2 regions of the Arthrobacter sp. GQ119 genome follow, and region 2 is predicted to be linked to the other one. Evidence: predicted binding sites of a transcription regulator. Region 2 holds the regulator's gene; the other holds the start of a gene.
What was found. Region 2 encodes LexA, which represses DNA repair genes until DNA is damaged. Its sites were predicted from a motif close to TCGAACANNTGTTCGA; they were not measured.
Positions count from the first base shown of each region.

Region 1: AC6CH3_RS09480 (LexA family protein) is a predicted target of LexA. The motif match lies at 2,205-2,220, and genes of this name have one in related genera.

Region 1 covers NZ_JCAXEA010000008.1:99,735-104,148, forward strand. The annotation lists gene AC6CH3_RS09465 (DUF4192 domain-containing protein) at 1-161, opposite strand, end outside; gene AC6CH3_RS09470 (hypothetical protein) at 806-1,081, opposite strand; gene AC6CH3_RS09475 (hypothetical protein) at 1,153-1,581, opposite strand; gene AC6CH3_RS09480 (LexA family protein) at 2,233-2,664, shown strand; gene AC6CH3_RS09485 (Y-family DNA polymerase) at 2,674-3,972, shown strand; gene AC6CH3_RS09490 (hypothetical protein) at 4,012-4,338, shown strand.
Region 2 covers NZ_JCAXEA010000001.1:17,547-21,960, reverse strand. The annotation lists gene AC6CH3_RS00120 (ATP-dependent DNA helicase) at 1-1,321, shown strand, start outside; gene lexA (transcriptional repressor LexA) at 1,391-2,140, opposite strand; gene AC6CH3_RS00110 (LysM peptidoglycan-binding domain-containing protein) at 2,462-2,902, shown strand; gene AC6CH3_RS00105 (histidinol-phosphate transaminase) at 2,981-4,099, shown strand; gene hisB (imidazoleglycerol-phosphate dehydratase HisB) at 4,162-4,414, shown strand, end outside.

The DNA of each region.
Region 1 (4,414 bases), on a different contig from region 2:
ACCGGCTCCAGCCCGAACGGGGCATCTACGCGGAGCGTGGCACCGAGCTTGTTTCCCTGCATGGTGACCGCGACGAAGGATTCCTTCGGGGCCTCACCCAGCGTGTGCGGGATGAAGGCCAGGATGTCGGCCGGGCCGGTGAATTTGATGAAGTCGTTCATGGTGTTGCTCCTTCTTGCCGAGAAGTTGGGTGGGTGGGGCGACCAAAGGTGACCGGCCAGCTCCCCTCTCCCCCCGTTGTTTTTTGGCTGCTGGCGAAGCTTGCGGAGCTGTGCCCGTGGAGTCCCGTCTACCCGCAGGGCAAAGCACGGAAAATCTTCGGAGGAAATCAGCGAGGAACGAGCGCCGGAGAAGAATTTCCGGGCCGCAGGCCCCGACGAAGGAGGGGCTAGAGGGGCCGGAGCGGGCACGTACAATCCGAAGGACAGCAGCCAAAAAACGTCGTAGACACACCAGGTTCAGGGGGTCCGGAGCTCTGCGACGGCACGCCCTGAACCCAACAGCCGGCCGCGCCAGCGGACGCCCATCAACTGGTTGCAGCGCAGCGGAAACCAGTGCGAGCCCAGCGAGCATGCACTTCCCTCCAGGTCCCCCGGATACGCCCGGGCCGACCCGTCTGCCAGGCTTACCGCCGGCACCACGGTGCTCTGTTCGCGTCCTGGGCGCCAATCGGCGGTCCGCCGCCGGGACCACCGGCAAAAGCCGGGTCACCTGCGGCGGACCGCCACCACTTACGCAAAGTCCCTGGACGCACAAAAGAGAAGCACCCACCTACTCGACTGAGTAAGTGGGTGCCCTCGGTTGGTTAGTTCATGGCGGGCCGGTGCTCCGGTGAGAACAGGACGGCCACGAGTTCGTTGTGCCAGTCCAGCGCGGCGTACTGGCGGGTCACGTCCAGCACTGCCGGGTCAACGCGGGCGTCGTTTGTCACGGCCTCAGCCATGCCTCGGACGTGGGCGGCGAGGTCCTGCGCGGCGGCTTCGCTGTAGCAGACAGGGGATTTTTCAAGGAGTGCGGCGAGGGTTTCGAGGAACACGACGGTCTGCGCAGTGTTTTCCGTGATGCGGTTGCTGTCGGTCATGGTTCTTGTCCTTTGTGAAGGGCTGCGGGCCTTGCCGGGCGGGTTTCCCGCCCGGCAAGGCATTGTGGCGGTTAGGCGGCGTGGACGGCGTAGGGCATCCGGTACCGACTGGGAAGCTCGGCGGCGGCTTCGGGCAGGTCGTCCGGCCCGTGTGCCTGCCCGTTCTTCCAGTAGGTGAAGGCGTGCTCGCTGATCGCGTCCCACTGCCGGGCCTTGGTCCGGTAGAAGGTGCAGGTCACGTCGCCCTCGCAGTAGGTGGCGACGCCGAACAGGTTCCCGATGCTGTCAGCGGTCCGCGTGGCCGCGACCATGACGTAGGGCCACTGGCCCAGGTCCCAGCCCTCGTGGCCCCAGCTGGAGAGCACGGCCCAGCCGTGCTCTTCGATGAGTTCCATCCACTCGTAACCGCCGTTCAGGTGGTAATCGCCCAGCACGGTCACGCCGTCGATGGTCTCCCCGGTGTCCTTCAAGGTCACAGTCTTCTTGGTTACTGCGTTCATGGTGTTGCTCCTTCTTGCCGAGAAGTTGGGTGGGGCGACCAAAGGTGACCGGCCAGCTCCCCTCTCCCCCCGTTGTTTTTTGGCTGCTGGCGAAGCTTGCGGAGCTGTGCCCGTGGAGTCCCGTCTACCCGCAGGGCAAAGCACGGAAAATCTTCGGAGGAAATCAGCGAGGAACGAGCGCCGGAGAAGAATTTCCGGGCCGCAGGCCCCGACGAAGGAGGGGCTAGAGGGGCCGGAGCGGGCACGTACAATCCGAAGGACAGCAGCCAAAAAACGTCGTAGACACACCAGGTTCAGGGGGTCCGGAGCTCTGCGACGGCACGCCCTGGACCCACAGCCGGCCGCGCCAGCGGACGCCCGCCAACTGGTTGCAGCGCAGCGGAAACCAGTGCGAGCCCCGCAGCATGCAGCTGATCCGCGGCGCTGGTCCTGTCCACGGTTGGGGGCAATTCGGGTTATCCACGGCTGGCATTTTGGGAGCCATGGGGAAGCTCCCTTCAGTAGTCGTAGCGGTGGATAACCCGGATGGAATTGTCCCCGGCGGTGGGCAGCGGCCCCATCCCGTCACGCCCACATTCACCTACCTTTATTGAATGTCCGGGCCAGGGGCTACACTGAATGAATCGAACATATATTCGAATAAGGTGTGTTGTGGGCGTTGTTGTCGGTCCCCGCGTGATAGAAGCGGGTGCGTCGTTGTTGTCGGTACTGGTCTCTCCGGTGCCGGTTGCGGCTGGGTTCCCGTCGCCGGCGCAGGACTACTTTGATGGCCGGATCGACCTGAACGAGCATCTGATCAAGGACATCACCAGCACCTATGTGGTGCGGGTGTGCGGGGAGTCGATGGAAGGTGCTGGGATCAGCGACGGCGATGAGCTGATCGTCAACCGCGCTCTGGAACCGGTGGACGGGTCCGTGGTCGTTGCCGTTCTGGACGGGGAGCTGACGATCAAGCGGCTGCGGATCACCCCGGGCGGGGTGGTTCTGCAAGCGGAGAATCCAGCGTTCCCGGACATCCGCGTCCCGGCCCTGTCGGACCTGGTTATTTGGGGTGTGGCCACCCGATGCCTTCATTACGTCTAGGGCGGGGCCATGTCTAAGCCGGCTGTGATGCGGCGGATGCCGCAGATCGCGCATGTGGACGTGAACTGCTTCTACGCCTCGGCCGAGCGGGCGTTCGACCCGTCTCTGGAGGGCAAGCCCGTGATCGTGCTGTCCAACAATGATGGCTGTGCGGTCACCCGCTCCCCCGAGGCCAAAGCCCTCGGCATCGGCATGGGCGAGCCCTGGTTCAAGATCGCCCCGCGGGCGAAGGAATGGGGCCTCGTCGCGCTGTCCAGCAACTACGAGCTGTACGGGGATATCAGTGCCCGGGTGATGGAGTTGCTGGGCCGGTACTCGGCCTGGCTGGAGGTTTACAGCATCGACGAAGCCTTCCTCGGCGTCAAAGGCACCCCGGACGAGCTGCTCGCGCTGGGCCGGGCAATGAAGGCCGCGGTCCGCCGGAACGTCGGCGTGCCGGTCTGCGTCGGAATCGCACCGACGAAGACGCTGGCGAAGCTGGCCAACAAATGGGCGAAAAACAACAAGGCCTTCGCCGGCGTGTGCCACTGGGATTCCGTCCCCCCGACAGAGCGGGAGGCTCTGCTGGGCCGGCTGTCCGTCGAGGAGGTGTGGGGCATCGCCGGACGGCTGACCAGACGGCTGAACGTGATGGGCATCTTCACCATCGCCGATCTCGTCCGGACCGACCCGGTCGCGATCCGGGACAAGTTCTCGGTCGTGATGATGCGCACCGTCCTGGAACTGCAGGGCACCCCCTGCATCCCCATGGAAGAAGAACGGATCGGGCGGGACCAGCTGATCTTCTCCCGATCCTTCGCCAAACCCATCACCACCGCCGCCGGGATCCGCCAGGTCATGAGCGTCTACGGGCAGCAGGCCTCCGCCCGGCTGGCCAAACACGGGCTACAGGCCAAGGTCCTGACCGCGTTCGCCGGAACCTCCCACTTCAACCCCAACGACACCTCCTACCCCTCAGTCTGTGTGCCGTTGCCGATGCCCACCGCTGACCCGGTGATCCTCACCAAAGCCGGCCACGCCCTCTTGCCCCGGATTGTCGAGGGCGTCCGCTACGCCAGGGCCGGGATCATGGTCACCGACCTGCGCCCCACCGGCAACCAGGCACCCCTGTCGCTGTTCGAAAACCCCCACGAGGAACGCCATATCGGAACCCTGCTCGAAGACGTCACCCGCCGGTACGGGCGCGGCTCCATCGGCCTGGGCCACGGCGGCATCCGCGGCGGGCCGGACTGGACCATGAAACGCGACATGCTCTCCCCCAGATACACCACCCACTGGGACGAACTCCCCCTCGTCAAAGCCGCCTAAACCGCTGCTCTCTGCACCACCCAGGAAGAAAACAAGCACATGACCATCACTCACGAAGCTCCCACCCTCAACACCCCGGTGGACGTCCGGTTCACCACCGCCGGCACTCCCCTGGCCGTCCGCTACGACGGGAAAATTTGGGCAGTGGCAGCCGAGCCGGTGCACTGGTTCATCAGGGACTCCTGGTGGGAAACCCGCCGAAGCGCGCCCGTCGGCATCGGCAACGTCGTGGACATCGAACACTGGCGCGTCCAGGTACGCCTGACCTCAACCTCTGCGCTGCGGACGTTCGAGCTGCGCCGCGACCCACTGTCCGAGCAGTGGCTGCTCGCAGCTATCACGGACGCCGGGGCAGCCGCCGCCTAAGCCCGGCAGGGCCGGCGGCGGTAGCGTGGCGCTATGACAGAGTACGTGCCCCCGGCCCTGCATCCGCCAGTGTAGT
Region 2 (4,414 bases):
CGCCGTCAGCGCCTTCGAGGGCCTGGCCGTGCTGCCGGAGTACGACGTTGTGGTGGTGGACGAGGCCCACGAGCTCCAGGACCGTGTCACCGGCGCCGTTTCCGGGCAGTTGTCTGTCGCGATGGTGCATGCCGCAGCCTCGGGCGCCCGCAAGCACACAGGCATTACCGTGGATGCCCTCAACAACGCCGCGTCCAACCTTGAACTTGTCCTCACCGGCGTTCCCAGCGGGCTGCTCCCGAACGGACTCAACACGGAGCAGCTCGACTGCGTGGACCAGCTTCGCGAAGCGTGCCGGGCGGCGCTGTCAGATTCCAAGGGGGACAGCAACAACGCGGTCGACGGCGGGCGGCAGCTCGCACGGTCCCGCCTCCTCGTCATCCTGGAGCTCTGTGAACGGCTGCTCGCCGCGCGGGAAAACCGTGAGGTGGTGTGGTTTTCGCGGAACAGCACCTTTGACCCGCAGCAGGGCTATTCGGCACCCGACGACACCCAGCCCGCGCTGATCAACATCGCACCCCTGAGTGTTGCCGGGCGCCTTCGGGAGGGCCTGTTCGAAGGCCACACCGTGGTCCTGACCTCCGCCACGCTGGCAATCGGCTCGGCGTTCGAACCCGCCGCAGGCGGACTCGGTCTCCTGGGCGAAGGCGCCCCAAGCTGGACGGGCGTGGACGTCGGGTCCCCCTTCGACTACCCGAAGCAGGGCATCCTGTACGTGGCCGGGCACCTGCCCAAGCCGGGCAGGGGGACCTCGCCGGAAGCGCTCGACGAACTGGAAACGCTGATCCGTGCCTCCGGCGGGGGAGCGCTGTGCCTCTTCTCGTCCCGGCGGGCCGCCGAGGACGCTGCCGAGGCGCTGCGCCCCCGACTGGACGTCAGCGTGCTCTGCCAGGGTGACTCAACCATGACCGCGCTGGTAAAGCAGTTCGCCGACGAACCCGACACCTGCCTGTTCGGCACCATGTCCCTGTGGCAGGGTGTTGATGTTCCGGGCGGTTCGTGCCGGCTGGTGGTCATCGACAGGATTCCGTTCCCGCGGCCGGACGACCCCCTGATGACGGCACGCTCCCGGGCCGTGGCCCAGGCAGGCGGCAACGGCTTCATGTCTGTATCGGCCACCCATGCCGCGATCCGTCTGGCGCAGGGCGCCGGACGACTCATCCGGTCCACGGATGACAAGGGCGTGGTGGCGGTCCTGGATTCGCGCCTTTCGACCGAGCGCTACGGCGGGTTTCTCCGCGCGGCGCTCCCGCCGTTCTGGCCCACAACTGACCGCAAGATCGCCGTGGCGGCGCTGGAAAGGCTCGCCGGCGCGCAGTAGCCCTGGGGACTCACTGACTTTCGGCGTGCCGGAAGCCAAAGCGGGCGGTGGCCTATAGCGGGTCTTGACCTACAGCGAACGCAGGACGGACACGACCTTGCCCATGACCACGGCGTGGTCGCCCAGAATGGGCTCGTACTGGGTGTTCTGGGGAAGCAGCCAGGTGTGGCCGTCCCGCTGCCGGAAGGTCTTGACGGTTGCTTCGTCGTCCAGCAGCGCGGCCACGATATCGCCGTTGGCGGCGTCGCTTTGCCGCCGCACCACTACCCAGTCACCGTCGCAGATCGCGGCGTCCACCATGGAGTCCCCAGCCACTCTCAGCATGAACAGTTCCCCGTGTCCAACGAGCTGGCGGGGCAGCGGCATGAGGTCCTCCACCATCTGGTCGGCGAGGATGGGGCCGCCGGCTGCGATCCGGCCAACCAACGGAACGAGGGCCGTATCTGTGGCGCTGGGCAACTCCGTAACAGGGGCACCGCCCACGCTGTGCAGTCTGGCTTCCTTCTCGGCGCCTGCAGATTTAGGGACTCCGGCATCGAGCGTCAGGGGCATGAGGACCTCCATGGCCCGGGGACGTTTGGGATCGCGCCGCAGGTATCCGAGCTTCTCGAGCTGTGAGAGCTGGTGGGTGACGCTGGACAGGCTGGCGAGGCCAACCGTGTCCCCGATCTCGCGCATGGAGGGAGGGTATCCGTTGTCGTTGACCGAGCGCTGGATGGTTTCCAGGATTTTCTTCTGGCGGACAGTGAGTCCCTTGGGTGCTGTCCGGGACCGCTGGCTGCGCTGGGTAGCTTTGCCGTCGGAGGCTTGTGCTGCCATGTTCGCCAACGCCTTTCGTTCCTCCCGGCTTGTGTGGCTGCAGTTGCCGGGAACTTCCGGCCTGAAATGTCAGACCCTGCTGATCAACTGCAGAAGTGGTTGTTCTCTGATTTCAAACGTAGGCCAGCCATAAAGCTTTTTCAAACATTTGTTCTAGCGAGTCTCGACTTTGTTCGTTGATAGGTGCTAAAAATGGAGAAGCAAAGTTCGAACATGTGTTCTAGTTCAGCTGCGAAGCAGTCCGGTTATTCGAAGATCCCGGCGTATGTCCGGCGGACCGGGCATACGGGCAGCACAGAATGGTCCAGGAGGGCTCAGTTCATGTCAGCTACAACAGCAGGTCACCATTACCGTCCCGGGAAGCGGCGCAGCCCCCAGGGCCAGCAGTCCACCCAAGGCCTGCACGGCCCGCATGCCGGCGGACGGCCAGGCGGGCCGGCAGCCAAGCCGCCGCGCCTGCGGCTCACCCGCCGCGGGCGGATCGTCCTGATTGGGCTGCCGCTGGTACTGCTGGCGGCACTGCTCCTGTCACTCGCCGGCCTGTTCAACTCACCGGCCAAGGCTGCCGACACCGCCGGCGGTCTGTCGGTGACGGAGACCGTCTCCGTGACGGTGCAGCCAGGGGAATCGCTGTGGGCGATTGCCGGCAGCGTGGACCCGGACAGGGACCCGCGCGACGTCATCGCGGATATCGTCCAGCTGAACAACCTGGACAACGGCAAGGTCATGCCGGGACAGCAGCTGTTCGTCCCGGCCAAATAGGTCACCACCCGTCACGGCCGGTCCCGGCTGACCCGTCACAGTTTCCCGCTCGCCGCCCGGGGCACTTAAACTGGCCAAGTGACTGACCAGCTTGAGCGACTGAACCGACTTCCTCTTCGCACCAATTTGCGGGGGCTGACGCCTTACGGGGCGCCGCAGCTGGAGGTGCCGATCCTGCTCAACGTCAATGAGAACACCCATGGAGTGCCGGCTGACGTCAGGGCCGCCATTTCCGAGGCCGTAACAGAGGCCGCGGCCGGACTCAACCGCTATCCCGACCGGGAGTTCACCGAACTCCGGGAGGCCCTGGCGGAATACCTGGGCCACGGCCTCTCCGCCGACAACATCTGGGCGGCCAACGGCTCCAACGAAGTCCTCCAGCAGATACTCCAGGCATTCGGCGGCCCGGGCCGAACGGCGCTGGGCTTTCCGCCCACGTACTCCATGTACCCGTTGCTGGCCAGCGGAACAGATACCGAATACATCGTCGGACAGCGCGCGGAGGACTATGGCCTGAGCGCCGAGTCCGCGGCCGGCCAGGTCCGGGAGCTGCGGCCAAACGTCGTGTTCCTATGCTCACCAAACAACCCCACCGGCACCGGTCTGGGGCTGGACGTGGTGGAAGCCGTCTATGAGGCCGGCGAATCCAGCCGGACCATCGTCATCGTCGACGAGGCGTACCACGAGTTCGCCCACGACGGCACTCCCAGCGCGCTTACCCTGCTGCCGGGGCGGGAGCGGCTCATTGTGTCCCGGACCATGAGCAAGGCGTTTGCCCTGGCCGGCGCCCGCCTTGGATACATGGCCGCCGCCCCCGAGGTGGCAGACGCCCTGCGCCTGGTCCGTCTCCCGTACCACCTGTCCGCCGTCACCCAGGCCACCGCACTGGCCGCGCTCCGGCACCGCGAGGCGCTTATGGCCGACGTCGAGGACATCAAGCAGCAGCGCGACAGGATCGTCACCGAACTCACCAGGATGGGGCTTCGACCGGCCGCCTCGGACTCGAACTACGTCTTCTTCGGCGGCCTGGAGAACCCGCACGAGGTCTGGCAGGCCCTGCTGGATTCCGGTGTCCTGATCAGGGATGTCGGCATCCCGGGCCACCTGCGCGTCACGGCCGGCACTGAGACGGAAACCACAGCCTTCCTGGAAGCGCTGGAACGCATCCTGGCGAGGCAGGCTGCTCTTCCGGCATAAACTTGAGGGTAGAACCCCCGCAACGTCTGCACTCTTCCTGCGTGAAAAGGACACCTATCACTATGAGCGACACCGGAATCAAGGCTGCCGAGGCCCGCACAGCACGCCTCGAGCGTGCCACCAGCGAATCTTCCGTTCTGGTGGAGATCAACCTCGACGGCACCGGCGTTTCAGACATCAGCACCTCGGTCCCGTTCTACGACCACATGCTGACCGCACTGTGCAAGCACTCACTAATCGACATGACGGTCAAGGCCACCGGGGACATTCACATCGACGTGCACCACACCGTGGAGGACGTGGCCATCACGTTCG